4 regions of the Streptomyces sp. NBC_01476 genome follow, and region 4 is predicted to be linked to each of the others. Evidence: riboswitches for the same ligand, from Rfam matches in the RefSeq annotation. Region 4 holds a riboswitch; each other region holds the start of a gene.
The links. A riboswitch is a leader RNA that binds a small molecule or an ion and turns the genes downstream of it on or off. The one in region 4 is predicted to bind cyclic di-AMP.
Positions count from the first base shown of each region.

Region 1: linked by a shared signal. The riboswitch ahead of OG552_RS22330 (C40 family peptidase) and the one ahead of OG552_RS13655 (transglycosylase family protein) in region 4 are both predicted to bind cyclic di-AMP.
Region 2: linked by a shared signal. The riboswitch ahead of OG552_RS27455 (M23 family metallopeptidase) and the one ahead of OG552_RS13655 (transglycosylase family protein) in region 4 are both predicted to bind cyclic di-AMP.
Region 3: linked by a shared signal. The riboswitch ahead of OG552_RS15455 (M23 family metallopeptidase) and the one ahead of OG552_RS13655 (transglycosylase family protein) in region 4 are both predicted to bind cyclic di-AMP.

Region 1 covers NZ_CP109446.1:5,090,341-5,097,843, reverse strand. Annotated here, with positions in the region: gene pcrA (DNA helicase PcrA) at 1-2,330, opposite strand, end outside; gene OG552_RS22335 (C40 family peptidase) at 2,644-3,783, shown strand; cyclic di-AMP (ydaO/yuaA leader) riboswitch at 3,945-4,098, shown strand; gene OG552_RS22330 (C40 family peptidase) at 4,106-5,170, shown strand; gene OG552_RS22325 (C40 family peptidase) at 5,631-6,698, shown strand; gene OG552_RS22320 (hypothetical protein) at 6,821-7,003, shown strand; gene OG552_RS22315 (transglutaminase-like domain-containing protein) at 7,031-7,503, opposite strand, start outside.
Region 2 covers NZ_CP109446.1:6,269,010-6,276,512, reverse strand. Annotated here, with positions in the region: gene OG552_RS27475 (DUF5998 family protein) at 1-78, opposite strand, end outside; gene OG552_RS27470 (bifunctional acetate--CoA ligase family protein/GNAT family N-acetyltransferase) at 172-2,979, opposite strand; gene OG552_RS27465 (HPr family phosphocarrier protein) at 3,074-3,355, shown strand; gene OG552_RS27460 (GntR family transcriptional regulator) at 3,516-4,190, opposite strand; gene OG552_RS27455 (M23 family metallopeptidase) at 4,443-5,297, opposite strand; cyclic di-AMP (ydaO/yuaA leader) riboswitch at 5,313-5,465, opposite strand; gene OG552_RS27450 (M16 family metallopeptidase) at 5,712-7,076, opposite strand; gene OG552_RS27445 (M16 family metallopeptidase) at 7,094-7,503, opposite strand, start outside.
Region 3 covers NZ_CP109446.1:3,506,293-3,513,795, reverse strand. Annotated here, with positions in the region: gene OG552_RS15470 (L-lactate permease) at 1-520, shown strand, start outside; gene OG552_RS15465 (DUF4240 domain-containing protein) at 854-1,453, shown strand; gene OG552_RS15460 (N-acetylmuramoyl-L-alanine amidase) at 1,459-2,115, opposite strand; cyclic di-AMP (ydaO/yuaA leader) riboswitch at 2,509-2,645, shown strand; gene OG552_RS15455 (M23 family metallopeptidase) at 2,658-3,986, shown strand; gene OG552_RS15450 (hypothetical protein) at 4,224-4,526, opposite strand; gene OG552_RS15445 (FAD-dependent oxidoreductase) at 4,672-5,433, opposite strand; gene OG552_RS15440 (hypothetical protein) at 5,408-5,596, opposite strand; gene OG552_RS15435 (DUF397 domain-containing protein) at 5,813-6,034, opposite strand; gene OG552_RS15430 (helix-turn-helix domain-containing protein) at 6,031-6,879, opposite strand; gene OG552_RS15425 (hypothetical protein) at 7,125-7,503, shown strand, end outside.
Region 4 covers NZ_CP109446.1:3,058,197-3,065,699, forward strand. Annotated here, with positions in the region: gene OG552_RS13630 (NAD(P)/FAD-dependent oxidoreductase) at 1-776, opposite strand, end outside; gene OG552_RS13635 (Ppx/GppA phosphatase family protein) at 1,177-2,127, opposite strand; gene OG552_RS13640 (DUF501 domain-containing protein) at 2,124-2,696, opposite strand; gene OG552_RS13645 (FtsB family cell division protein) at 2,724-3,224, opposite strand; gene eno (phosphopyruvate hydratase) at 3,370-4,650, opposite strand; gene OG552_RS13655 (transglycosylase family protein) at 4,903-5,580, opposite strand; cyclic di-AMP (ydaO/yuaA leader) riboswitch at 5,588-5,732, opposite strand; gene OG552_RS13660 (transglycosylase family protein) at 6,102-7,106, opposite strand; gene OG552_RS13665 (cytochrome P450 family protein) at 7,411-7,503, opposite strand, start outside.

The DNA of each region.
Region 1 (7,503 bases), 2.0 Mb from region 4:
TCGCCGACCGCGAGGGAGACGACGGGGCGGTTGCCCGAGGCGCGGCGGGTGGCGAAGCCGCTGGTGGCGCTGCCGCGGGCGGACAGCGTGGAGGAGAGCGACGCCGCCGCCTTCGAGCCGGCGCTCGGGCCCGCTCCGCCGGCCGAGGCCCCCGCCGACGAACCCGTCCGCTTCCACTCGATCAGGCTCGCCGGAATCTCCTCAAGGAACCGCGAAGGCGGGTTGTACGAGGGCTGCCCCCACGCGCTGCGCATCATCGCGCGGGTCAGATAGAGCCGTTCGCGGGCGCGGGTGATGCCCACGTACGCCAGGCGCCGCTCCTCCTCCAACTCCTTGACCTGCCCCAGCGCCCGCATGTGCGGGAAGACGCCGTCCTCCATGCCGGTGAGGAACACCACAGGGAACTCAAGGCCCTTGGCGGTGTGCAGGGTCATCAGCGTGATGACGCCGCCGGATTCGGCGTCGTCGTCCGGGATCTGGTCGGAGTCGGCGACCAGCGCCACCCGTTCCAGGAACTCGGCCAGCGTGCCGGGCTCGTCCTCCGCCCGCTCCTGCTCGAACTCCAGCGCGACGGCGGCGAGTTCCTGCAGGTTCTCGACGCGGGTCTCGTCCTGCGGGTCGGTGGACGCCTGCAGTTCGGCGAGATACCCCGTGCGTTCGAGCACCGCTTCCAGGACGACGGCGGGCCCGGCGCCGGACTCCACGATCGTCCGCAGCTCGTCCATCAGCGTGTTGAACCGCTTCACCGCGTTCGCCGAGCGCGCCGCCATGCCGTACGCGTCGTCCACCCGGCGCAGCGCCTGCGGGAAGGAGATGCGCTCGCGCAGCGCGAGGGCGTCGATCATCGCTTCGGCGCGGTCGCCGATGCCGCGCTTGGGCACGTTGAGGATCCGGCGCAGCGGAACGGCGTCCTCGGGGTTGGCGAGCACCCGCAGGTACGCCAGGACGTCCCGGACCTCGCGGCGCTCGTAGAAGCGGACGCCGCCGACGACCTTGTACGGCAGGCCGACCCGGATGAAGACCTCTTCGAAGACACGGGACTGCGCGTTGGTGCGGTAGAAGACCGCGACGTCACCGGGACGGGCGTCGCCGGCGTCGGTGAGCCGGTCGATCTCGTCGGCGATGTACTGCGCCTCGTCGTGCTCCTGGTCGGCGACGTAGCCGACGATGACCGGGCCGTCACCCGACTCGGTCCACAGGTTCTTCGCCCGGCGGCTCGCGTTGCGCTCGATGACGGCGTTGGCGGCCGAGAGGATGGTCTGGGTGGAGCGGTAGTTCTGTTCCAGCAGGATGGTGCGGGCCTGCGGGTAGTCCTCCTCGAACTGGAGGATGTTGCGGATGGTCGCGCCGCGGAAGGCGTAGATCGACTGGTCCGCGTCACCGACCACGCACAGCTCGGCGGCCTCGTCACCGGTGCCGACCAGCTCGCGGACGAGGGTGTACTGGGCGTGGTTGGTGTCCTGGTACTCGTCCACCAGGACATGGCGGAAGCGCCGCCGGTAGTGCTCGGCGACGTCCGGGAACGCCTGGAGCAGGTTGACCGTGGTCATGATGATGTCGTCGAAGTCCAGCGCGTTGGCCTCGCGCAGCCGGGCCTGGTACATCGCGTACGCCTCGGCGAGCTTCTTCTCGAAGGGGTTCTCCGCCTGTCCGGCGAAGGTCTCCTCGTCGATCAGCTCGTTCTTGAGGTTGGAGATCTTGGCGCTGAACGACTTCGGCGGGAACTGCTTGGGGTCCAGGTCCAGATCCCGGCAGACGAGCGCCATCAGCCGCTTGGAGTCGGCGGCGTCGTAGATCGAGAAGGACGAGGTGAAGCCGAGCACCTTGGACTCGCGGCGCAGGATGCGGACGCACGCGCTGTGGAAGGTGGAGACCCACATGGCGTTGGCGCGCGGGCCGACCAGCTGCTCGACGCGCTCCTTCATCTCGCCGGCGGCCTTGTTGGTGAAGGTGATCGCCAGGATCGCGCCGGGGTGGACGTGCCGGGCGCCGAGCAGATAGGCGATCCGGTGGGTGAGCACCCGGGTCTTGCCGGAGCCGGCGCCGGCCACGATGAGCAGGGGTCCGCCGGCGTGCTCGACCGCGGCGCGCTGCTGCTCATTGAGCCCTTCGAGCAGCTGCGCGGGGTCGGTGGCGGGGCGGGCGGCGCCGTCGCGGTAGTGGGCGTCACGCGGCGGCGGCCCGTCGAAACGGTCGCCGAACAGGTCGTGCGGTACGTCCTCGGCGCCGGGCCCGTCGTCCGGCTCCGGCGGCTCGGGGGCCGCGGCGTCGGCGGGGCCGTGGGCGGCTTCGAGACCGGCCAGGAAATTGTCGTCAAAGAGGCTGCTCATCGCCTACCGAGTCTAGGCGCCCGCACCGACACTCTTCCCCGGTTCGGCAGGAGCCGCTCGCCGGGGCCCGGCGCACCCCCGGCCGCTCCCCCGGCCACGCCACCGGCCGCTCCCCCGGCCACGCCACCGGCTCCCCCGGCCGCTCCCCCGGCCACGCCACCGGCGTAGCCCCGGCAGCACGCTCCGTGACGATATGGCCCCTTCGGCAAAACATTACGAAAAGGTATCGGGCCTATCGGACACCCCCCTTCCCAGCGCCCCCGCGCTTTGGCTACGGTGCCGCACCAGGCAGAGCGTCCCGAAGGAGCCCGCCATGGCCACACACCGTAAGGCGCGTACCGCGCTCCTGAGCGCCCCCGGCCCGCGTGCCGCGGTGGGCATCACGACCGCGGCGCTCGCCACCGTGACCCTGATGACCGAGAGCGCGAGCGCGACGCCGGCGCCCGGCAAGCCCGCGCAGCCGTCGATCAGCGAGGTCAAGGCGAAGGTCGACTCGCTGATGCACCAGGCCGAGGTCGCCACCGAGAAGTACAACGGCGCCAAGGAGAAGCGGGACCAGCAGAACGCCACCGTCAACAAGCTGCTGGCCCAGGTCGCCCGGAAGACGGAGACCCTCAACGAGTCGCGCCGGGTGCTCGGGACGTACGCGGCGGCGCAGTACCGCGGCGGCGACACCACGACCACCCGCTACCTGACGGCGCCCGACCCGCAGGCGCTGGTGGACCAGGTGCACCTGACCAAGGTGATGGCCGACCGGCAGAAGTCGGCGATGCAGTCCTTCCGGACGCAGCAGGCGGCGGCGACCAAGCAGCGGGTCGAGGCGGCCAAGAGCCTGCAGACGCTCACCACCCGCCAGACGGAACTGAAGACGGCGAAGGCGGACGTACAGAGCAAGCTCAGCCAGGCGCAGCACCTGCTCAACACCCTCACCGCGCAGGAGAAGGCGCGGCTGGCGGCGCTCCAGGCCAAGCAGGAGGCGGAGGCCAAGAAGAAGGCCGCGGCGCTCGCGGCGGCGGAGAAGGCGAAGGCCGCCAAGGCGGCGGAGCTGGCGAAGACCACGGCGGGCTCGAAGGGCGCCGACGCGCCGACGACGCCGGCCAACTCCTCCATAGCCGACCAGGCCATCGCCTTCGCGCAGAAGCAGCTCGGCAAGCCGTACGTGTGGGGCGCGACCGGGCCGGACTCCTTCGACTGCTCGGGGCTGACGCAGGCGGCGTACAAGGCGGCCGGCATCACCTTGCCGCGGACCACCTACGACCAGGTGAACGTCGGCACCCGGATCTCCGAGGCGGATCTCAAGCCGGGCGACCTGATCTTCTTCTACAGCGACGTCAGCCACGTCGGGCTCTACATCGGCGGCGGCAACATGATCCACGCGCCGCACACCGGCACGGTCGTCAAGATAGCGCCGATCACCGAAATGCCCTTCTACGGAGCCGTTCGCCCGTATTGATCCGTGGCGGTCCGTGGCCATCCGCACCAAGTCCAGCACAACCGGTAAGATCACAAAGCGATTTCGGTCACATTGCGATCCAAACTTCCCAACTCGTGCAGAAGTTGACTACGGTAGCCCGCTAGATGGTCGGTTCTCCGTCCGGTGCGATTGCCGGCAACCCACCACCTCCGCTCAATCCGGCCCCGGCCGGAGCCGGGGACCCACCCAGCACTTCGGGGTGAATCGGGACAGATACCGCAAGGTGTCAGGACCGTAGGGCGACTTCCCGCCCGAACCCGTCAGCTAACCCGGTCGGCGGTTCACGGAAGGAGTCGCCTTCGTGGCGTCGCACCGCAAGCCGCGTACCTCCATGCTCGCCACGACCGCCCCCCGTGCGGCGGTCGGCGTCACCGCGGCGGCCCTGGCATCGGTCACCCTGCTCAGCGAGAGCGCGAGCGCCACCCCGGCGCCGGCCAAGCCCTCCATCAGTGAGGTCAAGAAGCAGGTCGACAGCCTCAACCAGCAGGCGGAGGTCGCGACGCAGCAGTACGACCAGGCCAAGGAGAAGACCGACACCCAGCGGGCCACGGCCAACCAGCTGCTCGCCCAGGTCGCGCAGAAGACCGAGAAGATGAACGAGACGCGCCGCGTCCTGGGCCAGTTCGCCAGCGCCCAGTACCGCAACGGCGGTATCGGCGCGACCACCCAGCTGATGCTCTCGGACAGCCCCGACGCCTTCCTTGAGCAGAACCACATGATGGACCGGCTCTCCGCCACCCAGGAGGAGGCGCTGCAGACCTTCAAGGTGCAGCAGGAGCAGGCGTCCATACAGCGGGCCCAGGCCAGCGCCAGCCTCAGCGCGCTGACCACCGCGCAGAACAAGCTGGCCACCGAGAAGAAGAACGTCTCCGCGAAGCTCGCCGCGGCCCAGAAGCTGCTCAACACGCTCAACGCCGAGCAGCGCGCGAAGCTCGCCGCGATGAGCCGGCCGCCGGCCGCCTCGACGAGTGCGAAGTCCTCCGGCGGTTCGGCCCCCACGTACACCGGCCCCGCCACCGGGCGGGCCGCCGCCGCGATCCAGTTCGCCATGGCGCAGCGCGGCAAGCCGTACGCCTCCGGTGCCACCGGTCCCAGCTCGTACGACTGCTCCGGGCTCACCCAGGCCGCCTACCGCGCGGCGGGCATCACCATCGGCCGCACCACCTGGGACCAGGTCAAGGACGGCACGGCGGTCTCCGAGTCGCAGCTGCGGCCGGGCGACCTGGTCTTCTTCTACTCCGGCATCAGCCACGTCGGCATCTACATCGGCAACGGCCAGGTCGTGCACGCCCCGCACACCGGAGCGGTCGTCGAGGTCGCCCCGATGAGCTGGATGCCCTTCGCGGCAGCGCGCCGTATCGCCTGACCTCCTTTGGGCCGGCGCCGGGGCGGCGCCGGGGCGGTCCGTCCGCTGTCTTCCTGTCCGGCTGCCGGTTTCCGGCCGCCGGACACTCTCCGTCCGCCTGCCGCAGCGCCCGAGCCCTCTGCCCGCGGCGTGCGACCCGGCTGCCGTAGCACCCGAGCCGCGACCGCGCGGCCGAACCGGCGCTTCGGTCGGCGCGCGGGCCGATCCGGGCGGGTCACCCGTCGAACGGCGGTCGGTTCCGGTCGCCGGCGGGCGAAAGGGGGCAGTGCCGGTCTCTGTGCCCTGGCCTCCCCCGCACCGGGTTTAGCGTCGCATCGCAGGCGACCGACCCCACCGCCGTCCATCCGTACGGCGGCCCGGTCGCCTCCGCCGAAGGCCCGGCGGTGGCCCGCTCCCCCGTGCGGGCGCCGCCGGGCCGCCGACAGGGCCCTTCAAGCCCCCGGAAGGAGTGACGGCCGCCATGGCCTCACACAGTCGCGACCCGCACTTACGCATGTCCCGCTCGCTCGTCTCCCGCGCCGCCTGCACGCTGGCCATCGCCTCGGCCGCCTCGGCCGCGCTCTTCGGGGAGACCGCCCAGGCGGACCCGGCGCCCACCACGCAGGAGGTCAAGGCCCAGGTCGACGCGCTCTACCACGAGGCCGAGCAGGCGACCGAGCAGTACAACGGCGCGAAGGAGCAGGCGGACACCGCCAGGGCGGCGGTGGACGACCTCCAGGACGAGCTGGCGCGCAAGACCGCGAAGCTGAACGCGACCCGGGACACCGTCGGGGCACTGGCCGCGGCGCAGTACCGAAGCGGCGGCATCGACCCCGCTCTGCAGCTGGCGCTGAACGCCACTCCCGACACCTATCTCGACCGGGCCGCCACGCTCGACCGGCTGGGCGCACGGGTCACCACCGCGCTGACGCAACTCACCGGCCAGCAAAGGGACATCGAGCACACCAGGGCCGAGGCGGCCGGCCGGCTCAGCACCCTGCGCAGCGCCCAGGACCGGCTCGCCGCCCGCAAGCAGACCGTCCGGGCCAAGCTCAGCCGGGCGCAGGAGCTGCTGGCCCGCCTCACCGCGGCCGAGCGGGCGAGGATCGAGGCCACGGACGCCGGCGCCGCCCCGGGGGCATCCACCCGCGGCACCGTCCGCCCGCCGCTGACGGCCGGCGCCGCCGCCGCGCCCGCCTCCGCCCGCGCCGCCCAGGCGGTCGCCTTCGCGTACCGCTCCCTCGGCCTGCCCTACGTCTGGGGCGCCACCGGCCCCAACTCCTTCGACTGCTCGGGCCTCACCCAGGCGTCGTGGCGGTCGGCGGGGGTCTCCCTGCCGCGCACCACCTACGCCCAGGTCAATGCCGGCGCCCGCGTCTCCCTGTCCCAACTCCGGCCGGGCGACCTGGTCTTCTTCTACTCCGGCCTCAGCCATGTCGGCATCTACATCGGCAACGGCCGGATGATCCACGCCCCGCACCCCGGCGCCCCGGTCCGTATCGCCCCCATCTCCGAAATGCCCTTCGCCGCCGCAGTCCGCCCCGCCTAGCGCGGCGACGGCGTCTCTCCGGGCCCGCGTTTGCTCAGGTTTCGCTCAGAAGAGGTGTACGCGGGACCCGGGCAGCGCACCATACGGGCAGGAAATCCGTTACGGACCACGGGGGTTCAGCCATGAAGAAGCTGCTCGGCCGCACCATCACCTTCGCCAGGGACACCCTGTCGGGGCGGCGGCGCCTGGCGAAGTACACCCACCCGGACGCCCACCGCGGCGGCCGGTTCAACCCGGACGCGGCGATCGTCGACCACTACCGCCCGTCGCCGCCGATTCCCCCGATCGGCGGCCCCGGCTTCTGACCGGCCCCCAGCGGCCCGGGGATTGCTTCAGCGCAAGGTGACCTCGCGGGGGCCGTTGAAGGGGGTCAGGGAGAGGACGGTCGGTGGCGTGCGCAGGGCGTCGTGTTCGGCGAAGAGCCGGCGGGCCTGCTCGTGGGCGACCTGGTCGCCGCCGGTGACCAGGGCGACCCGGTCGAAGAGTTCGCGGTCCTGCTCCGTGGGCTCCTCGCCGGGGCCCGGGCCCCCGCCCCAGATGTCCCACTGCAGCGTCTCGACCTTGTTGAGCGCCGACAGGTCCAGCCGGACGCTCCCCATCACGAAGAACTCGCCCACCATCGAGCCGTCCTCGAAGGGCAGGCCGAAGGTCTCCGGGTCCGCCGTCCCGGCCCGGATCGCCTGCCACGCGGAGCCGGCCACGAGGAAGCGGTCCCGGGGGACGTCCATCGGGTCGAAGTCGACACCGGGAAACCGGTCGGCGAACTCCGCGGTGCCCAACTGGGCGTCGGCCAGCAGCCAGCCGC
Region 2 (7,503 bases), 3.2 Mb from region 4:
GGCCACCAGGGCCGGGTAGTAGCCGCTGCGCTCGATCGCCGTGCGCAGGCCCTGTGTCGTGGTACCGGTCTTCGCCATGCCGACCATCCTAAGGGCGCGGGGTGCGCCGGCGGCTCCTTGGGAGGCGGGCGCCGCGTGGGGCCGGCCGGGCGGCGACGGCGTCGGCCACGGTCAGAAAGAGGACAGCGCACGCGGCCCGAGGTCGGTGCGGGCGGGCGGTTTCGCCAGCCGTACCCAGGCACCGAGCACGGTGAGGCCGTGCGCCGCGACCACCACCGGCTCCAGGTCCACCGCGACCACCTCCGGCAGGTCGTCGGCGAGCATCGACACCCGCAGCAGGAGTTCCTCCAGCGCCGCGGTGTCCACGGGTTCCGCGCCCCGCCAGCCGAAGAGCAGCGGTGCCGCCTTGATGGACCGCACCAGTTCCGCTGCGTCCCGGTCGGTGGCCGGAACCAGCCGGTGCGCCACGTCGCCCAGCAGTTCGGAGGGTGCCCCGGCGAGTCCGAAGGAGAGCAGCGCCCCGGCCGCGGGGTCCACCCCGGCCCGTACCACCGTGTCCACGCCCCGCGGCGCCATCGGCTGCACGACCGGCAGCAGCTCGGCGGGCTCGCCGAGCCGCGCGGTCAGCTCCTCGTACGCCCGCCGCAGGTCGCCCTCGTCGGCGAGGTCGAGCCGGACGCCGCCGAGATCGGCCCGGTGCCGCAGGTGCGGGGCGGTGGTCTTGAGCGCCACCGGGTAGCCGAGCCGGGCGGCGGCGGCCACCGCGGCCTCCGGGTCGGGGGCCGGCAGGGTCCGGCGGACGTGGATGCCGTAGCGGCCGAGCAGCGTCGCCGTGTCCTCGTCGGAGAGCACGGTCTCGGTCTGCGCGGGTGCGCCGGCGGGCAGCAGCCGGGCCACGTCCTCGGCTGCCGCGGCCTGCTGGATGTCGTCGAACTCCGGGACCCGGCCGGGTTCCGCGGCGCCGGCCCGCCAGGCGGCATAGGCGGCGGCCTCGGCCAGTGACCCGACCGCGCGGTCGGCGGCGCGGTAGGCGGGGATACGGGCGCCGGGTCCGGCGGGGTCGGCGAGCCGGTCGGCCATCGCGTCGAGCGCGAGGTGGACGACGGCCACGGGTTTCGTGGCGCCGTCGGCGGCCCGGCGCAGGGCCTCGGCGAGGGCGGGGTCGTCGCCGGACTCCGGGTCGGGGCCGGCGGGCCCCGGGTCCGCCGGTGTCCCGGAGGGGTCGCCGGCCGCTCCCGCGGGTGCCACCGGTCCGCTCTCGGAGCCGACCCTGGGGATCACGGTGACCAGCACCGCGTCGTTGCCCTCGTCGGCCAGGGCGGCGGTGAGGGCCGCGGTGATGTCCTGCGGGCGGGCCGCGGTGGTGAGGTCGAGCGGGGCGGCGGGGCGCAGCCCGGCGGTGAGGGCCGCGTCATAGGTGAGCAGGCCGATGGACTCGGAGTTGCCGAGGATGGCCACCCGGTCGCCGGCCGGCAGTGGCTGGAGGGCGAGGAAGAGCCCGGCGTCGAGGAGTTCGGTGACGGTGTCCACCCGGATCACACCGGCCTGCCGGAAGAGCGCGGAGACGGTACTGTCCGGGATCCGGGCGACCGGGACCGCGTGCCCGGCGGGCACCGAGCCGGAGTGCAGGGCGCCCTTGACCACCACCACCGGTTTGGCGGCGGCGGTACGGCGGGCGAGCCGGCTGAACTTCCGTGGGTTGCCGAAGGATTCGAGGTACATCAGCACCGCGTCGGTCTCCGGGTCGTCCTGCCAGAACTGCAGCAGGTCGTTGCCGGAGACGTCGGCGCGGTTGCCGGCCGAGACGAAGGTGGAGGGGCCTGCGCCCCTGCGGTGCAGGCCGGAGAGGAGGGCGATGCCGATCGCCCCGGACTGGGTGAACAGGCCGAGCCGGCCGTGGCGCGGCATCTCCGGCGAGAGCGAGGCGTTGAGGGCGATGTCGGGGGCGGTGTTGACGATGCCGAAGGCGTTGGGGCCGATCACCCGCATGCCGTGGCTGCGGGCCTGCCGGACCAGGTCGCGCTGCCGCTCCCGCCCTTCGGGGCCGGTCTCGGAGTAGCCGGCCGCGACCACCACCAGGCCGCGTACCCCGGCCTCGCCGCAGTCGGTGACCGCTTCGGGCACCCGGTCGGCGGGGACGGCGACGATCGCGAGGTCCACTTCGGCGCCGATGGCGCGGACCGAACGGTGGCCGGGGACACCGTCGAGGTCGGCGCCTGCGGCGGGGAAGGAGTGGTTGACCGCGTAGAGCCGGCCGGTGAAGCCGCCGGCCACGATGTTGCGCAGCACCGTCCGGCCGATCCCGCCGGGGCGGCGGCCCGCGCCGACCACCGCGACCGAGGCGGGGCGCAGCAGCCGCTGGACGGAGCGGGCCTCGGCGCGGTGCTCGCGGGCCCGCATCACCTGGACCGACTCGTCGGTGGGCTCCAGGTCGAGGTCGAGGTGGACCACGCCGTCGGCGAAGCTGTGCTGCTGGGTGTAGCCGGCGTCGGTGAAGACCTTCACCATCTTGCGGTTGGCGGGCAGGACTTCCGCGGTGAAGTGCAGGATGCCGCGTTCCCTGGCGACCGCGGCGATGTGCTCCAGCAGGGCGGAGGCGACCCCGCGGCCCTGGTGGGCGTCCTGGACCAGGAAGGCCACCTCGGCCAGGGTGCCGGCCGCCCCGGAGGCGGGCCGGCCGTCCGCGGTGGTGCGGTCGTAGCGGACGGTGGCGATGAACTCGCCGCCCACGGTGGCGGCCAGGCCCACCCGGTCGTTGTAGTCGTGGTGCGTGAAGCGGTGCACGTCACGGTCGGAGAGCCGGGGGTAGGGGGCGAAGAAGCGGAAGTACTTCGACTCGTCGGAGACCTTCTCGTAGAAGTCGACGAGCCGGCCCGCGTCGCCCGGACCGATCGGACGGATGTGGGCGATGCCGCCGTCGCGCAGGACGACGTCCGCCTCCCAGTGGACCGGGTAGGGGTGAGCCGGCTGCTCCGTCATGGCCCCAGCGTAAGCGGGCGCGCCCTACTCGCGCGGCCGACGCGTAACAGGCAGGCTGGACGCACTGTGCGGGACCTAACCGAAGGGCATCACCATGGCTGAGCGCCGCGTCAACGTCGGCTGGGCAGAGGGTCTGCACGCCCGCCCGGCGTCCATCTTCGTCCGCGCGGCGATGGCCGCCGGCGTGCCGGTCACCATCGCCAAGGCGGACGGCGGCCCGGTGAACGCGGCGTCGATGCTGGCCGTGCTGAGCCTGGGCGCACAAGGGGGCGAGGAGGTCGTGCTCGCCTCGTCGGCCGAGGGCGCCGACGCCGCGCTCGACCGGCTGGCGAAACTCGTCTCGGAAGGGCTCGACGAACTGCCGGAAACCGTCTGAGAGATCTTCTTCCGGACCCGGGCGGCGCTTATTTCAGGCCACCGCCCGGCCGCGGGCAGCGGAATGCAACGGGGCCGGACATTCCCCCATGGAATGTCCGGTCCCGCTTTCTTGCATTTACGCGGGCCACAATTCTATGCCCTTGTATACGGTGTGAATGTTAAGCGCGGCGGCGCACCGCGTTTACGGGATGTTTCAGGATCCTCACCGCGGCCGCCCGCTCCACGTGCACCGCGGCCAGCCGGCGGGCCCGTTCGGCGTCGCCGCGCGCCACCGCGTCGATGATCGCGGCGTGCTCCTCCCACGACTCGGCGGCCCTGGTGGTGCCGCCGTCGCCGTACACCCAGGCGATCTTGTGCCGCAGCTGGGTGAGCAGGGCGGCCAGTGTCGGGCTGCCGGACGCCTGGGCCAGCGTCTCGTGGAACCAGCCGTCGAGGGACGGCAGGTCGGACAACTGCCCCTGCACCGCGCGTTCCTGCCCGAGCCGGACCAGACCGCGCAGCACCTTCAGGTGCGCCTCGGTCCGCCGCTGGGCCGCGCGGGCGGCGCCCAGTGGCTCCAGCAGTCCGCGTATCTCCAGCAGGTCGGCCGCCTCCTGCTCGGTGGGCTCCGCGACGGAGGCCCCGGCATGTCTGCGGGTCCGGACGAACCCTTCGGACTCCAGGGTGCGCAGTGCTTCGCGCACCGGCACCCGGGAGACCCCGTACCGCTGCGCGAGCAGCTCCTCGGTCAGCCGGCTGCCCGGCGCGAAGAAACCGCCGACGATGTCGTCGCGGATGGCCGTACACACCACCTGCGCCGAGATACGCCGCCCCGCGCCGTCCGCCCCGTTCACGTCCGGTTCCGCATCGCCGACTCCGTTTCTTTCCCCGTATTGTGCCGCGACTCTATTCCAGCACACCGGGAAAAGGGAAAGCACCCCTGGAATAGTTGGATTGTTTTTGGACAGGAGGGGCGCTTTCGGGCACGCCCGGGACCGATCCGGAGCGCTTTAGGACACCAACGGACAAGGACGAAGGCCCCGGCGGGGGCAGCCGGGGCCTTCGGTCGTGCCGGTCCGCGGCCGGGGCGGCGGACCGGAGCCGGATCAGATCGTGACGCCGTGCGAGGCCATGTACGCGACCGGGTCGATGTCGGAGCCGTAGTCGGGGGTGGTGCGCACCTCGAAGTGCAGGTGCGGGCCCGTGACGTTGCCGGTGGCGCCGGAGATGCCTATCTCCTGGCCCTCGGTGACCGTCTGGCCGGCCGACACCAGCGGCTCGGTGAGGTGGCCGTAGAGGGTGTACTTGCCGTCGGCGTGCTTGATGATCACGTCGTTGCCGTAGGCGCCGTCGGCGCCCGCGGAGATCACCGTGCCGACCGCGACCGCGTGGACCGGGGTGCCGGAGCCGACCAGGAAGTCCACACCGGTGTGCGAACCGCTGGACCACAGCGACCCGGAGGCCTTGTAGCCGGTGCCGATGGCCGCGTCGCCGACCGGCTTCATCCAGCCGGAGTCGGTGCTGACGGGCAGTGCGGCCCGCGCCTCGGACCGGCTGGCGGCGGCCGGCGCCGCGGTGCGGACCGCCGCGGCCTTCGCCGCCGCGGCTGCCTTGGCCTCAGCCTGTTCCCTGGCCTTCGCGGCAGCGGCGGCCCTGGCCCGGGCCTGCGCCCTGGCCTGCGCCGCGGCCTTGGCCTTGGCCTTGGCGGTGTCGGCTGCCTTGTGCTGGCTCTCGGCCTGGGCGGCCAGGGTGTGCGCCAGGGACGCGTGCACGTCCAGGGCCTGGGTGAACGCGGTGGGCTGCGCGGCGGCCGCGGGGGCCTGCCCGGGGGCGGCCATCGCGCTGGCGCCGATGGCGCCGCCCGCGGTCAGTACGGCGATCCCGGCCACGGTGGCGGCGGTACGCCCGGGGTGGACGCGACGGTGCTTCCCGCCGGGGGCGGGCAGAAATTTGAACGCCATGAGGAGGCGTCGCTCCTTTCCTTCCTTCTCGCCTACCGGGTTAGCTGACGGGTTCGGAGCAGGAAGGTCTCCTACGGGGCATCCGCGGCTACGGCGGCGGGTGGCCCCGATTCACCCCAGGGACGTGGGTCCCCGGCTCCCCTCGCGGGGACTCGGCGATGTCTGGGTGCGGCCGGACGAATCGGACGCTGCTGCCTTTCACGGGCAACGCGCGTTGACGCTAACCGGGCACTTGGCCGTACACCAAACAGATCAGCTGATATGTAGCGCACGCCACACACACCCCGGCAGGGCGCAAAACACCCCGGAACCCCGATGCCTGAGGGGCGACCGGGGTTCCGGGGTGTGGGGGTGAAGCCTGCGGCGGGCTCGCGGAGCCCGGCCGGCACCTCGCCGGTGCGGCCCGGTGTGCCGTCAGCCGATGACGCTCACCGGACCGATCCCGAGGGCCCGTACCGGCTCCTCGATGGAGGCCGCGTCACCGACCAGGACCACCACCAGGCGGTCCAGCGGGAAGCCGTTCACCACCGCCGCGGTGGCCTCCACGGTGCCGGTGGCCGCCAGCCGGGCGTACAGCCGGGCCTGGTAGTCGTCCGGCAGCTCCTGCTCCACCTGGTCGGCGAGCGTGTCCGCGACCGCGGCGGCGGTCTCGTACCGCAGCGGTGCGACCCCGACGAGATTCTGCACCGCGACGTCCCGCTCCTCCTCGGTGAGACCGCCCTCGGCGAGGGTGCGGATCACCTGCCAGGTGTCGGCCAGCGCCGGGCCGGTCACCTCGGTGGCCACCGAGCCGCTGATCGCCAGCAGCGCGGCGCCGGTGCCGTCGGCCGAGCTGAGCAGCACCTGGGCGAAGGCCCGCACGCCGTAGGTGTAGCCCTTCTCCTCGCGCAGCACCCGGTCCAGCCGTGAGGTGAGGGTGCCGCCGAGGCTGTACGTGCCGAGCACCTGGGCCGCCCACACCGGGTCCTGGCGGTCGGGCCCGGTACGGCCGATCAGCAGCTGAGTCTGCACCGCGCCCGGCCGGTCCACGATCACCACCCGGGCGGTGTCGTCCGAGGTGAGCGCCGGGCGGGGACGCGGCTTCGCGGCGCCCCCGGTCCAGCGGCCCAGGGTCTCGGTGAGCAGCGCCGGCAGGTCGATGCCGGTGAAGTCGCCGACCACCACGACGGTGGACGTCGCCGGCAGGACATGGGCGGTGTAGAACTCCCGGACCGCTGCCGCGTCGATGCCGCGGACGGTCTCCTCGGTGCCCTGACGCGGCCGTGAGATGCGCAGCGTGGACGGGAAGAGCTCCTTGGACAGCGCCATGGCCGCGCGGCGGGCCGGGTTGGCCAGCTCGTGCGGGATCTCGTCGAGCCGGTTGGCGACCAGCCGCTTCACCTCGGACTCGGCGAAGGCGGGGGCGCGCAGCGCCTCGGCGAGCAGGCTGAGCGCCTTGTCCAGCCGGGAGGCGGGCACTTCGAGGGAGACCCGGACACCGGGGTGGTCGGCGTGCGCCGACAAGCTGGCGCCGCACCGCTCCAGCTCGGCGGCGAACTCCTCGGCGCTGTGCTCGTCGGTGCCCTCGGAGAGCGCCCTGGCCATGATGGTCGCCACGCCCTCCAGGGCCTCCGGTTCCGCGTCCAGCGGCGCGGCCAGCACCACCTCGACCGCGATCACCTGCTGTCCCGGCCGGTGGCTTGTGAGCAGTGTCACCCCGTTGGGCAGGGTGCCGCGCTCGGGCGCCGGGAAGGCCCACGGCTTGGGCTCGCCCGGCTGCGGCTGCGGGTGGAACGTCATGACGGCCGCGGTGTCGCTCACGCTTCGCTCTCTTCCTGCTCGGTCGCCTCGGTGGCTTCGGCGCCCTCGGCACCCTTGGCGTTTTCGGCGCTTTCGGCGCCTTCGGCCTGGTCGCCCCCGGTGGGTTCGTAGACGAGGACCGCCCGGTTGTCGGGCCGCAGCCGCCCCGCGGCCACCGCCTTGACCTCCTCGGCGGTGACGGACAGCACCCGCTGCACCGCGGTCAGCGCGAGCTGCGGGTCGCCGAAGAGCACCGCGAACCGGCAGAGTTCGTCGGCCCGTCCGGCCACGGTCGCCAGCCGGTCCAGCCACTCCCGCTCCAGCTGCGCCTGGGCCCGCTCCATCTCCTCGGGCGTCGGGCCCTCCTCGGCGAAGCGGGCCAGCTCCTCGTCCACCGCGCTCTCGATGGCGGTCAGTTCGACCCCGG
Region 3 (7,503 bases), 450 kb from region 4:
CGTGGGCCTGCGCCGCGGCCTGGTCGCGTACGGACGCACCCTGGACCAGCTGAAGTTCGCGATCCTCACCGTGATGCTGGTGCTCGGGCTCGGCTACATCATGAACGAGTCCGGCCAGACCACCACGCTGGGCCTGTGGGTGGCCGGCGCGGGCGCCGCCTTCGCCTTCCTCTCCCCGATACTCGGCTGGCTCGGCGTCGCCGTCACCGGCTCCGACACCTCCTCCAACTCGCTCTTCGGCGCGCTCCAGATCACCGCGGCCCACCAGGCCGGACTGTCACCGACACTCATGGCCGCGGCGAACTCCTCCGGCGGTGTGCTCGGCAAGATGGTCTCCCCGCAGAACCTGGCGATCGCCGCGGCGGCGGTCGGCTTCGAGGGACGCGAGGGCATCCTCTTCCGGCGGGTCATCCTGTGGAGCGTGGTGTTCCTGGCGTTCATGTGCGTGCTCGTCTATCTGCAGAGCACGCCGGTGCTCGACTGGATGGTGGTGAAGACGCAGGCGGTGCCGGCGCCGTAATCGGCGTGGCCGGCGTCGTGGCCGGCGTCATGGCCGGCGTCCGTCGCCGTCCGTCGCCGTCCGTCGTTGTCACGGACCGGGACGTACGGCCGCCTCTCCCGCACGGGACCGGGAGGGGCGGCCGTACTCGGCCGGTGGCGGGGTCCCTCGCGGGTTTCCGGCATGGGCCCTCCCCGCCTTTCCGGCTTCCCCTCGGGTCCTGTCCCGCCTCTCCCGCTTCCGTGGTGCCGCCCCCGCCAGGTACCGGACACGCCGCCCCGCTGACCGCCAACTCCGCGTCCATCAGCTGGAATTGGGGGTACTTTGTCGCAGGCCCCTGGCATAGTCGCTGGTATGGAGACGGACCAATTCTGGACTCTCATCGCGGACTGCAGACGCCAGGGGCTCAGCGGCGACAAGCGGGACGCATGGCTCCGCGACGCGCTCCTCCTTCTCCCCCCACCGGACGTCATCGCCTTCCAGGCGTGTCTCGACAGCGTCACCGGCGAGGCCTTCACCTGGAACCTGTGGGCCGCCGCCGACCGCATCCTCGGCGGCTGGTGCTCCGACGACGCGTTCTGCTCCTTCCAGCAGTGGATGGTCAGCCTCGGCCGCCCGGTCTTCGAGGCGGCCCTCACCGACGCCGACGTCCTCGCCTACGCCCCGGAGGTCCTGCGCCTGTCCAGCCTGCCGCGCGCTGCCTGGCCCGCCGACGCCTGGCCCCAGTGGGAAACGCTCTCCCACCTCGCCCCCGCGGCCTACGAACAGCTCACCGGCACCTTCGACGACTGCGGGGACGCCTTCCACGCCGCCGCCCGCACCCTCCTCGCCGCCGACTCCACCACCCGCACCCCGCCCGGCCTCACCCCCTCCGGCACCCGCTGGTCCGTCCTCGACGAGCCCGAATCCACCCGCCGCCTCCCCCGCCTGACCGCGATGTTCCCCCTCCCCTGACCGGCTCAGCCCCCGTTGAGCAGGCGGAGGTAGCGGGGCCAGTCCCAGTTGGGGCCGGGGTCGGTGTGGTCGGTGCCGGGGACCTCGACGTGGCCGATGATGTGCTCGCGGTCCTTGGGGATGCCGTACGTGTCGCAGATGGCGCCGGTCAGGAGGGCCGAGGCGTGGTACATCGCGTCGGTGAAGTAGGAGGGGTCGTCGACCCAGCCCTCGTGTTCGATGCCGATGCTGCGGGTGTTGTAGTCCCAGTTGCCGGCGTGCCAGGCGACGTCGTGTTCGCGGACGCACTGGTCGACGGCGCCGTCGGCGGAGCGGACGACGTAGTGGGCCGTGGCGGCGTGGGCGGGGTCCTGGAAGAGGGAGATGGTGTCGGCGAACGTCTCCTGGGTCACGTGGATCACCACGAGGTCGATCGGGTACGTCGAAGGGCGGTCCGAGGCCGTGTAGTTGGCGGGGCTGGCCGGCGCCCAGGTGGCGCCGGGGTAGTCGACGCCGGCCGCGTGCGCACCGCCCGCGCCGCCCCAGAGCTGGCCGGCGGCGACCGCGCCGGCCGCCGCGCCCAGGGCGAGGCCGCCGCGCAGCAGCGAGCGGCGGGTGGGGGTGTCCGGTGGGGCGGACCGGCTGGAGGCGTAAGGGAGTTGGGGGCGGCTGGGTCGTACCATGGCGGGCTCCCTGGGGTGTGCGGTCGCAGGGCTGAATTGAGCGGGTCCATGACAACAGCGAGACCATCGTGCGGCCCTTGCGTCCGGCCTCACAAGCGATTCGCCCCTTGGCACAGGACCAGACCACTGGCACTCGTCCGTCGTGGGGACCTCCGTCGTCTCGTTTCGTTCACGATTGATCACCGACGGTAGCCAGTCCGACCGCTCCGGATAACGACTGACACACGCTCACATCACCACCCGGCCACGCCAGGTGCCTGTTTTGCCCGGATGGACCTGCGCATGTCCTCTTGCTGACCACCCCCAACTCTCCGATTCGGCTTGGAAAACGTCTCCGGCTCTATTAACGTTCGATAACGCAGCGCGGTCGTCAACACCGTCGTAAGAGGCGGCACCGTGCGCTTGCCGAATCCCGTCCGCGGGAACCGGGGACCCAACATCTGGGGTGAATCGGGCAGCGACCAGGCCCGTAGGAGACCTTCCTGCTCCGAACCCGTCAGCTAACCCGGTAGGCGAGAGGGAAGGAAAGGAGTGCGCCCGCGGTGGCGTCGAACCAGCCTGCCTACGCACCTGCCCGGCCCGAGAACGAGGCGGCCGGGGAGCGGGACGAGTTCCGTACCGACTTCCGTGGCGACTTCGGCGCCGGTTCGGGCACCGGTTCCGGCACCGCCGGCGTCCGTACCGAACGGGGCACCGACTTCGGAACCGAGCCGGGCACTTACTTCGGCGCCGGTTCCGGGACCGGTTACGGCACCGGTTCCGGCACCGGTTCCGGCACTGACGACGCGACCGGGCGAGGCTCACTCCCCGCTGAGATATCCGCCTCGATGCCGGCGCAGCTTCCCGCACCGCTCCCCGCCTCAGAGCCGGTCCGGGAGCCGGTCCGGGAGCCGCTCCCGGATTCTGCCCCGGTGCCGCTTCCGCGCCAGCGGACCCTGGCGCGCGGCTCGGCGGTCCTCGGCATAGCGGCGATGGCGGCGGTCGGGGCGAGCGGGGTGGCCACCGCGGCCGGCACCGCAACGGCTCCGGCACCGGTGCCCGTCTCCGTACCGGATGCGCCCGACGTACCTGACGTACCCGGCGCGGCTGAGGTCCCCGGCGCCGCCGCCGTGCCCGCGGCGCCGGCCGTGTCTGTCGCGCCCGCCGTGCCTGTCGCGCTGCCCGAGGCGTCCGTCGCGCTGCCGGCGCCGTCCGGTGCGGTCCCCCTGCCGCCGGAAGCCGCCCGCACACCGCTCGCGGACCCGGGCGAGGCGCTCCTCACCCGCATCGTCACGCACGCCACCGAGGCCCGCGAGGCCGTCGCCCGCGCCGAGCGCGAAGCCGCCGCGAAGGCCGCCGCCGACCAGGCGGCCCGGGCCGCGGCCGCGCAGAAGGTACGGGAGCAGGCCGCCGCCGCGAAGGCCGCCGCCGAGGCGAAGGAGAAGGCCGAGACGGAAGCCGCCGCGAAAGCCGAGGCCGAACGCCTCGCCCGCCTCGCGGCCTCGTACATCAAGCCCGTCTCCTGCTACACCCTCACCGCGGGCTTCGGCGAGGCCGACCTGTGGGGCAACATCCACGCGGGCCAGGACTTCGACGCACCCACCGGCACGCCGGTGCATGCCGTGCACGGCGGTACGGTCACCTCGGCCGGCTGGGCGGGGGCGTCCGGCTACCGGGTCGTGGTCACGCTCGACGACGGCACCGAGCTCTGGTACTGCCACCTCTCGACGATGGTCGTCACCTCGGGGCGGGTCACGACCGGCGACACGATCGGCCGGGTCGGCGCGACCGGCAACGTCCCGGCGCCGCACCTCCACCTCGAAGTCCGCCCGGGCGGCGCGGACGCGGTGGACCCCCTGCCGTGGCTCACCGCCCACGACGTACACGTCTGACCCCCGCCCTGCCCCCTGAACCCCGGCGGCCCTGGCTACTCCCCCCCAGCCAGGGCCGCCGGTCTGCTTACGGCCCGGGGGCAGTACGGAATGAGGCCGGGGCCCGGCGTCACGAGCCCGCGTACGGGGTAGGGGCCGTCGCGGCTTGCCCTGCGTACGGTTCCGGGGCCGACGCTACGGGACCGTCATACGCGGCGCGGGCAGGGTTACGGCCCTCCCCGTAAGCGACCAGGAGGACTACTCGCCGCGCCCCGACAGCGCCCAGGACGCCACCGCCACCCCGCCCGCAACGGCGAACACCGCCGGCCACGCGCCGACCTTCTTCGCCAGCGGATGGGCCCCGGCGAACGCGGCCAGATACGCGCCGGTCATCCCCACGGCGACCCCCGTCCCGGCCCGCCGCTTCCACTCCCGCGCCGCCACCGCGCCGGCCGCGGCCAGCGCCACGCCCCCCAACTCCCGCCGCTTCGTCCACCGCGCGACCCCGTACCCACCGATCAGCCCACCCGCAGCCGCCGCACTCCCCAACACCCCAGCCATCCGACCTGCCTCCTCCCACCTCACCACCAGATCCCCCGAGGCTAACCCCGACCCCGGGCCGCCGACGCGGCAGGTCAGACGCGGAAGCCCACTTCTCCGGCCCGGACCGCCCTGATGAATGCCGCCCAGCCCGCCCGCGAAAAGGTCAGCACGGACCCGTGCGCCCCAGGAGGCGCTGAATGTCGCGGGCACAACCCCAGGAGAGGGTGACGCCGGCGCCACCGTGGCCGTAGTTGTGAAGGACAGTTCGGCCGCTGGGGCGCTCCTCGACTTCGACGCGGACGACTGCGCGAGTCGGGCGGACGCCGACGCGGTGTGCAAGTACGCGGGCGCCGGCGAGGCGGGGTTCGACAGCCGTGCATCGGCTCAGGATGGCGTCGGCTGCTGCTGGGTCGGGGTTCAGGTCTTCGCGGCCGTCGACGGCGGTGCCGCCCAGGACGACGGTGTCGCCGTGGGGGTAGATGCACAGCAGGTCGGGGGAGGTGCCGGTGTCCTCGGAGAAGAACTCGGTGATCCCGGGGTTGGTGACGATGACGTGCTGGCCGCGAATGGGGCGGAGGGTGCTGTCGTTCGCGAGTTGGCGTGAGCCGAGACCGGCACAGTTGACCACGACGGGGCCGAGCCTGGGATCGTCCAGGTCTGTCACCTTGCCCTTGGCGATCGTGGCGCCGGTGGCGATCAGGCGAGTATGGAGGTGAGCGAGGTAGACGGGCATGTCGACAAGGGGGACCTCGAACCGGTAGCCAGTCGTGAAGCTCGGGGGTAGTGCGGCAGGGGTGCAGGGCAGGAAGCCGGGCAGCGTCGTCGCCCAGTCAGGCGGGGTGCCAGTGTGCCGGGAGGCTTCGATGCCGGGGGTGATACGGACCCCAGCGCTCGGATCGTCAGCCAGCGTGCGGAAGATCCCCAAGGACTGCCGGCTCCACTCGTCGACCTTCTCCTCGGGCTCGACCAGGTAGGGCCCCCCACATGGCGCCGGCTGCCAGCGAGGTCCGGCCAGGCCACTCCGCAGCAATCACGTGGACGCGTACCCCGGCCTCCGCGAGGACGACGGCAGTGGTCAGGCCGGACACGCCGGCCCCAATGACGCTTACCTGCTCTGCCTCGGCCACAGGACGGACCCTAGCGTGTGGCTGCGGGCTGGGCGCGGTGCTTGGCGAGGCCGCGTTCCAGTTCCGGCAGGAAGCTGCGGACGTGCGGGTTGCGCTGGCGGCACCGCAGGTCAACGGCCGGTGGTGAGCAGTGACGTTCCCTTGGCGGTAAGGCGGCCACCTTCCGCCGTGACATCTTCACTTCGGCGCGCGCGGCTCAGAGACGCGGAAGCCCACTTCTCCGGCCCGGACGGCCCTGATGAATGCCGCCCAGCCCGCCCGCGAAAAGGTCAGCACGGGCCCTTCGGGGTTCTTCGCGTCGCGGACGTCCACACCACGATCGCGGAGTGCCGTTTCGACGCATTCGGTGTTGGCGCCACCGCTGTAAGAGGACTTGAACCACTCGCGTCGGTCGCTCACTGCATCTCCTTACGCGCTCGATGGATGGCTGCCAGGGATTCAGCCGGACTCAGCGCCCGGGCACGCAGGTAGTCGAAGGCCCCCCGGTAGGTGGCGAGCTCCTCTTCTGTCTCCAGGAACAGAGCCCCTGTGTGGAAGTCCACGTAGACCACGTCCATGGAAGCTTCGGGCCCACCGAGAATGACGAAACTACCCATCGCTGTGGCGTGCGCGCCGGTTGCGAACGGGAAGATCTGGATGGTGATGTTCGGCGACTCGGTGCAATCTGCCAGGTGGGTGAGTTGGGCGCGCATGACGTCGGGCCCGCCAACAACCCGCCGGACGACCGACTCATCGAGAACGGCCCACAGGTGCGGGGGCTGCGCGCGATGGAGGATTTCCTGCCGCTTCATGCGGATGGCGACTTGGCGGTCCACCTCATCAGCTGAGTACCGCGTCTCCGAGGCCTGAATAACCGCTTTGATGTACCCAGGGGTCTGCAGCAACCCCGGAACGTAGATGGTGGCGAAGTGGTCTTCGCGGGCGGCTTCGTCTTCCAGGGTGAGCAAGAAGTTCAGCGTCTCGGGAAGCGGCCCGCCGAACGAAGTCCACCAGCCCTGTTCCCTCGCCGCCTTCGCCCAGCTCACAACTGCTGCGCGCTCTGCCTCAGTTGCCTCGTACTCACGGCACAGTGCATCGACGACGGGCCACCTGACCGGGCCATCTTTTGTCTCGTAGCGACTGATGGTCGCCTTCGAGACGCCGACGAGCTTCCCTGCCTCTTCGAGCGTCATGCCCTTGCGCTCCCGCAGTTTGCGCAGGGTCGCTCCCAGTTGGCGACGGCGAGTGGTGGGACCGGTCTTCACGCGGCGGCGCTCCTTCCTGAGCTCAAAGCCAGGACGAGGCTATGTGGTGGGGGACTTGGTGCTCCAGCGATCCTTCGAGCCCCAGTCCATGAGAAGTTTCATGGTGAGACTTCTCAGTGGCATAATCATTCTCAGACTGCCACGGTGTGCATACGCCATGTGACGGCCGCCGGCCGTGAGAGGGGTTGCCCGATGTACCCATACGTGTCCGCCGACCGGACCTGTGGCGCAACGGTGGGCCCCTTATGACCGCCCTGGAGAAGCAACTCCCGCAGATACTCGATGAGTTCGGGGGCTCGGGGGACGTATGGTGCGACTCGTTCCGATTGGAGGCACTTCTCCTCGCCGCGCACGAGCATGGAGTCCTGTCCGATGTTGCGATCTACCAGGTCTTGGACGATGAACGGGATGTCCTTCTGGTGTCCGTTGAGGTCTGCCCCGAGGTGTACGTCCACTCAGTGCTCACCGACTGGACGGAGATCCAACCAGGCCCAGATGTTGCCGCCGAGGATGCGGTGTGCCATGTTCTGAGACGGTTGGAGGCAATTGCCACCGCTGTCCGGGTCCGTTTTCTCGGCCAGGTTGCGGAGATCGTCTCCTCGGCGGTGCTGCCCGTCCGGGAAG
Region 4 (7,503 bases):
TCCACCTCAAGCCCGTTGGCGAGCACCACGTGCTTGTCGACGCAGGACTTCATCGAGGTGCTCAGGAAGACCTCGACCCCGCGCTCGCGCAGGTGCTCCAGGCCCCAGGTGCCGAGCTCGGGCCCGACCTCGGGCAGGATCTTGTCGGCGGCGTCCACCAGAATGAAGCGCATGTCCTCGCGCTTCACATGGGGGTAGTACGTGGCCGCGTCGCGGGCCATGTCCTCGACCTCGCCGATGGTCTCCGCGCCGGCGAAGCCGCCACCGATGAAGACGAAGGTGAGCGCCTTGCGGCGGATCTCCTCGTCGGTGGTGGAGTCGGCCTTGTCCAGCTGCTCCAGCACGTGGTTGCGCAGACCGATGGCCTCCTCGACACCCTTCATGCCGATGCCGTTCTCGGCCAGGCCCGGGATCGGGAAGGTCCGGGAGACCGCGCCGAGCGCGATCACCAGGTAGTCGAAGGGAAGCTCGTAGGACTCGCCCACGAGCGGCTCGACCTGCGCGACCTTGCGGTCCTGGTCGATGGTGGTGACCCGGCCGGTGAGCACCTCGGCCCCGGGGAGCACGCGTCGCAGCGGGACGACGACATGCCGCGGGGAGATGCTGCCTGCTGCGGTTTCGGGGAGGAAGGGCTGGTACGTCATGTACGAGCGCGGGTCGACAACCGTGACGGTCGCCTCGCCGTACCGCATCTTCTTCATGATGCGGCGCGCCGCGTACAGGCCGACGTAACCGCCGCCTACAACGAGGATCCGTGGACGCTCCGTGGTGCTCATGCTTCGAGTATCCAGCACGTTGGGGGCACCCCCTCGTGAGCCCCTTCACAAGGTGCTGGACACCCTGTGCTACCCTGCCCGGCTTCACGACCAGGGGGTACGTCCCCTTGTTACCGGGTCCACCGGGCCCCCTCCCCCACCTGGGCCCTGAACAGCGTCGATTGTCGGCCGGACGGCGCCGGTGCGACGGGCGTCACACCCCTGAAACATGGCCTGGCCATGCCTTTCCCGGGTCCGGCGCCCCGGAAGCCTGGGAAAATTGGGCCGCCGGGCGGGAACTTCATGTGAAGAGTTTCACAAAGGACTTTCGGCCGCCTTCCGAAGGCGCCCGCGCAGCCCCCGGCCGCCCGGGCCGCCGGGCGCCCCCGCGAGGAGTTCTGACGAGGGCTCAGGCGAGGACTCAGGCCAGCGAGAAGGCGATGCCGTCGAGGATGTCGTGCTCGGAGACCACGACCTCCTTCGCCCCGGTCCGCTCCATGATCCGCAGCAGCACCAGCGCGCCCGCGCCGATCACGTCGGTGCGGCCCTCGTGCATGACGGGGATCGCGGCGCGTTCGGCATGGGTGGCGGTCAGCAGCCGGGTGGTGATCTCCCGGACCTGCTCCAGGGAGACCCGGGAGTGGTGGATGGCGGCCGGGTCGTACGCGGGCAGGCCGAGTGCGATGCCGCCGATGGTGGTGACGGAGCCGGCCAGGCCGACGAGGGTACGGGCCCGGTCGAACGGCACCGCGCGGGCCGCCTCGCTGAGCGCCGCGTCGATGTCGGCGGTCATGGCCGCGATCTGCTCGGGGGTCGGCGGGTCGGTGAGGTGACCGTCGCGCAGCAGGTGGCGTTCGGTCATCCGGACGCAGCCGATGTTCACCGAGCGGGCCGCGATGACGTGCCTGTCGCCGAGCACGAACTCGGTGGAGCCGCCGCCGATGTCCACCACCAGGTAAGGCGTGGGCAGGCCGTCGGCCGCGCCGAGTTCGCGGGTGGCGCCGGTGAAGGAGAACTCCGCCTCCTGGTCACCGGTGATCACCTCGGGTTCGACGCCGAGGATGGCCCGTACGCCGCGGACGAAGTCGTCCCGGTTCTCCGCGTCGCGCGACGCGGAGGTGGCCACGAACCGCACTCGTTCGTGCGGCACACCGTGCACCCGGATCAGCTCGGCGTACTCCCGGCACGCCGCGAAGGTCCGCTCCAGCGCCTCCGGTGCGAGCCGGCCGGTCCGGTCGACGCCCTGCCCGAGCCGGACGATCCGCATCCGGCGTTCGAGGTCGGTGAGGGTTCCCGCGGCCGGATCGAGGTCGGCGACCAGCAGGCGGATCGAGTTCGTACCGCAGTCGATGGCCGCGACGCGTGTCGTCATTCCTGCTCGCTCCTCTTGCGCCCGTTCGCTTCCGGGCGCTCGGATCCGGGGTCGCCGTCAGGCGCGGGCTGCACGCACGGACCCTTCGCCCACCAGTCGGGGAGCAGGGCCAGGGTCTCGTCGCCCAGCGGGTTGACACCGGGGCCGGCGGCGAGGGAGTGGGCGGCGAGGACGTGCAGGCACTTGACCCGGTCCGGCATCCCGCCGGCGCTCGGGAAGCCCGGCAGGACCTCGATGGCGTCGCGGCGCGCGATGTAGTCCTCGTGCGCGGCGCGGTAGGCGGCGGCCAGTTCCCCGTCCTCGGCGAGCCGGGCGGTCATCCGCTTCATCACACCGTCCGCCTCCAGCGTGCCGATCGCGGAGGCCGCGCGCGGACAGGTGAGGTAGTACGTCGTCGGGAAGGGCGTACCGTCCTCCAGCCGGGGCTCGGTCTCCACCACGTCCGGATTGCCGCAGGGGCAGCGGTGGGCGACCGCGCGCAGGCCGCGCGGCGGGCGGCCGAGCTGGGCCCGGACGGCGGCGATGTCCGCGTCGGTGGGCGGGACTGGGTGCTCAGGGGTGCTGTTCATGTGCCGTTCTGCGTCGGAGGGAGCGGCTCAGCGGCGGGTCGGGGCCGCGGCGGCGTCGGCCTGGTCGACGCCGTCCCACAGATTGTCGTACCACGGGCGGTGCGCCGCGGCCTGGTCGGTGGCCCGCCGCCGCGCCGCCGGATCCGCGGTCGTGCTGGGCGCCGGGGCCGCGACCTCGTACCCCGTCTCACCGGGGAGGACGTAGTGCAGCCGGGCGCGGGCCTGGGCGCGGACGTAGTCCGGGTCCTGCCAGCGCGCCTTCTCCTCGCGCAGTTGCTCGACCTTCTGCTTGGCCTGCTGGGCCTCGCGCCGCTGGTCGGCGATGTCGGAGCGCTGGGCGATGTACTGCCGCATCGGGTAGGCGAGGGCGATCACCAGGGCGCACAGCACGAGGGCGAGCAGGGCGGCGCGGCCGGTGAGCTTGTTGCGGCGCACCGGACGCCGGGCCGCGGCACGGTAGACGCGCGCCTGCGCCTCCTGGCCGATCGCCTTCAGCCGGGCCGCGGTGGAGAACCGGTCCGCCGCCACGCTGTGACTCCCCTCGCCGTTCCTGACCGCACAACCGTACGTACCCGATACTCCTGCGTCCCCGCCCACGGTACGGGACCGGGTGCGGGGACGTACGGAGGCGGTGGCCGTGAAGGCCGGTGCGGGCGTAACCGGTGGGGCAGGGTCAGTGCTTGAAGCGGGGGAACGCGGAGCGGCCGGCGTAGACCGCCGCGTCGTCCAGGATCTCCTCGATCCGCAGCAGCTGGTTGTACTTGGCGACGCGCTCGGAGCGGGCCGGGGCACCGGTCTTGATCTGGCCGCAGTTGGTGGCGACGGCCAGGTCGGCGATGGTGACGTCCTCGGTCTCACCGGAGCGGTGCGACATCATGCACTTGTAGCCGTTGCGCTGGGCCAGTTCGACCGCGTCGAGGGTCTCGGTCAGCGAACCGATCTGGTTCACCTTCACCAGCAGCGCGTTGGCGGTGTCGTTGTCGATGCCGCGCTGCAGACGCTCCGGGTTGGTGACGAAGAGGTCGTCGCCGACGATCTGCACCTTGGCGCCGAGCTTGTCGGTGAGGACCTTCCAGCCGGCCCAGTCGTCCTCGAAGAGCGGGTCCTCGATGGAGACCAGCGGGTAGGAGGCGACCAGGTCCTCGTAGTACTCCGTCAGCTGGGCGGCGGACTTCTCCTCGCCCTCGAAGGAGTACTTGCCGTCCTTGTAGAACTCCGAGGCGGCGACGTCGAGCGCGAGCGCGATGTCCTGGCCGGGCGCGTAACCGGCCTGCTTGATCGCCTCCAGGATGAGGTCGAGCGCCTCGCGGTTGGAGCCGAGGTTCGGCGCGAAGCCGCCCTCGTCGCCGAGGCCGGTGGACAGACCGCGGGTCTTCAGCACGCCCTTGAGGGTGTGGTAGACCTCGGCGCCCCAGCGCAGCGCCTCGGAGAAGGACTCGGCGCCGATCGGCGCGATCATGAACTCCTGGATGTCGACGTTGGAGTCCGCGTGCGAGCCGCCGTTGAGGATGTTCATCATCGGGACCGGCAGGACGTGCGCGTTCGGGCCGCCGAGGTAGCGGAAGAGCGGCAGGTCGGACGCTTCGGAGGCGGCGTGCGCGACGGCCAGCGAGACGCCGAGGATGGCGTTGGCGCCGAGCGAGGACTTGTCCGGGGTGGCATCCAGGTCGAACATCGCCTGGTCGATCAGCCGCTGCTCGGTGGCGTCGTAGCCGACCAGCTCGGGACCGATCTGCTCGATGACCGCGAGGACCGCCTTCTCGACGCCCTTCCCCTGGTACCGGTTGCGGTCGCCGTCACGGAGTTCGAGGGCCTCGAAGGCGCCGGTGGAGGCGCCGGACGGGACTGCGGCACGGCCCGTGCTGCCGTCGTCGAGGCCGACCTCGACCTCGACGGTGGGGTTGCCTCGCGAGTCGAGGATTTCCCGGGCTACGACGACGTCGATGGACGGCACGTTGTCTCCTTCTGAGATGTCTTCTCTTCTTTATCGGGACGAGCCTAACGGGCATCCGGGCCCGGATCGGCGCTAGGCCCGGACCAACAGACGGAATACCCCGGCCGGACACGCCAGGGGGAGGGCGTGTCCGGCCGGGGTGGTCGAAAGGCTTCGGCCGGCGTCCATCCGGCGTTCAGCCGGCAACTGCCCGTCCGGGGTCCCGCGGTGCCGGTCCCGGCGGCGGCGTCAGGGCCGTCACCGGGTCCTGGATCAGCTCAGGTGGAGGTGCTGGCCCGGGTAGATCAGGTTCGCGTCCTGCACGATGCCGTGGTTGAGCTCGTAGAGCTTCTTCCAGCCGCCGGCCACGTGGTGCGCGGCGGCGATCTTGGAGAGCGAGTCGCCGTGGACCACGGTGTACTCGCCGTCGCCCTTCTGGACCACCTTGTGGTGGGTGGTGTGGCGCGGGGCGGAGTGCGCCGGGGCGGCGGCCTTGTGCGTGGTCTTCGCCGGGGTGGACGCCTTGGTGGTGGTGGAGCTGCTGTCCGAGGCGGACGACGAGCCACCGGTGTTGACGTCGGGCGACGGGCCGCCCGCGGTCAGACCGCCGGCACCGGCGCAGGACCAGGCACCCGGGCCCTGCAGGGCGAGCAGCTTCTCGGCGACCGCTATCTGCTGGTCCTTGGTGGCGAGGTCGGCACGCTGGGCGTACTGCAGACCGCCGGCCGCTTCCCAGCTGGACTGCGAGAACTGCAGGCCACCGTAGTAGCCGTTGCCGGTGTTGATGGACCAGTTGCCGCCGGACTCGCACTGCGCCACGGCGTCCCAGGTGGCGACCGAGGCGGCCGACGAGGAGGTGGCGCCGATCAGCGGTACGGCGATCGCGGTACCGGCAACACCGGCGAATGTGGCGAATCGGACGAGCTTGGAGGCACGACGGTGCTTAGCCATGGTTTTTTGGGTCCCTCACCGACGCCTACGAGGTCAGCTGTCGGGTTCGGACGTGAGTTGCCCGGCCGGACCGCATCGTGCTCGTGCGGCCATCTCGGCTTCACCCCAAGCCGGGCCCCTGCCTGGTGTACGTACGCAAGCCCGGATGCTCTCCGGTGCTGCGGCGGCGTACGGCCGGGGTCCGGCGGAAGACCTTGGGTCCCCCGCTCCTGCCTGCGGCGCTTTCGCGTCGACTGTTCCCGTCGGGCGGCGGCAGGACTCGGCGTTCCTGCCCGGCGGGGCCCGCTGTGGCGAGCGTCAAAACGTTAAGCACAGCCCCACCGATAGGACAAACATCCCGGTTCGGACCGCCTACCGGGTCCGCCCGCCCGGCCGCTGAACGAAGTCGCAGGTCACGGCGGAGAGTTTCAGCGCTCTGCGAGCGGGCGGTCACAGCGGCCGGAGAGAGGCTTGTCACATCTTCGGAGAGGAACCGTGAGCGGTACGTCCGGTTTGTCGGCCGACCGTCATCAACCCATTTCTCAGCCGAGGTTGAGGATCTGTCCGGGTTTGATGAGGTTCGGGTTGTCGCCGATCGACTGGTGGTTGATGTCGTAGAGGTGCTGCCAGCCGCCGTCCACATGCTGCGCGGTCGCGATGCCGGAGAGCGAGTCGCCAAGACCCACCGTGTAGCCGTCGGGCCGTGAAGTGCCCGAATCATCACCCTTGTTGGTGGTATCCACCGAGGTGTTCACCGGGCCCGGGTCGGTGATCGAGTAGATCTGCGTCCGGGTCGCCTGGTCCTGTGCGGCCAGTTCCTCGTCGGTGGGGCTGTAGGGCTTCGCGTGCTTGCCGGTGCTGCCGGTGCCGTCGCTCGCGCCCGGGAGGCCCGCCGTGGGGTCCGTGGGGGCCAGCGTGGTGGCGCCGGAGCCAGGGGTGACCGGCGGCGGGGTGACGGTCCCGGTGGGCGGTGTGGCGGGCGTACCGGGCACGGTCGGGTCGGAGGGCGTCACCGGCGGCGGCGTCGCGGTCGGGTCGGTGCTGCCCGTCGACGGCGTGGTGGGGGTGACCGGCGGCGGGGTGGCCGTCGGGTCCGTGCTGCCGGTGCCGGCGCTCGGCGGCGTGGTCGCCGGAGTCGACGGGTCCGTCGTCGGGGTGCTCGCGGGCGTGTGCTCGCCGGGCTGCGCCGGCGTCGGGGCGCCCGGGTCGGTCGGCGCGGCGTCGTCGGGGAGCAGGCCGGTGCCCTGCTCGCAGCCGGGCCAGGCGTTCGGCCCCAGGTCGGTGAGCATCTTCTCGGCCACGGCGATCTGCTGGGCCTCGGTGGCGAGGTCCGGCCGCTTGGCGTACGCGGTGCCGCCGTACTGGTCCCAGGTGTCCTGGGTGATGGCGAGGCCGCCGTAGAAGCCGTTGTGGGTGTTGGCGTGCCACATGCCGCCGGTCTCGCAGAACGCGACACGGTCCCAGGTGGTCTGGTCCGCGGCCTGGGCGGTGGCGGCGCCGAGCAGCGGGAGGGCGATGCCGGCGCCTGTCGCGGCGGCGGTCGCCATGGTCACCACGGCCGCGGGGGTCGGGCGGGGGCGTCGGTGCCGTCCGTTACCTGACGAGAGCATTGCGGTCGCCTTTCTTTCTGGCCTTACGCGCCCGTACGCTCCCGCCCTGGTCCGGTGACCTGCGAACTCGGCCGATCTGGCCGGATTTCCGTCCGCGGCGGTGTGCGCTGGTGGGGATCGGCGCGTCCCGCGAGCCGTGCGTGCCTCGCGTTGACCGCAGAACGTAGCGGGATTGACCGCCGGATCACAAGCCGATGTAGCGATCATCACGTCCGGGTCACGGCGGTGACGGGCCGTCACGTCACCTGGTGGGACCGGAAGGTGACTGCGCGGTGAACTCCACCGGAAGCGTCCGCAGTCCGCGCATGATCAGGCCGCCGCGCCAGCGCAGTTC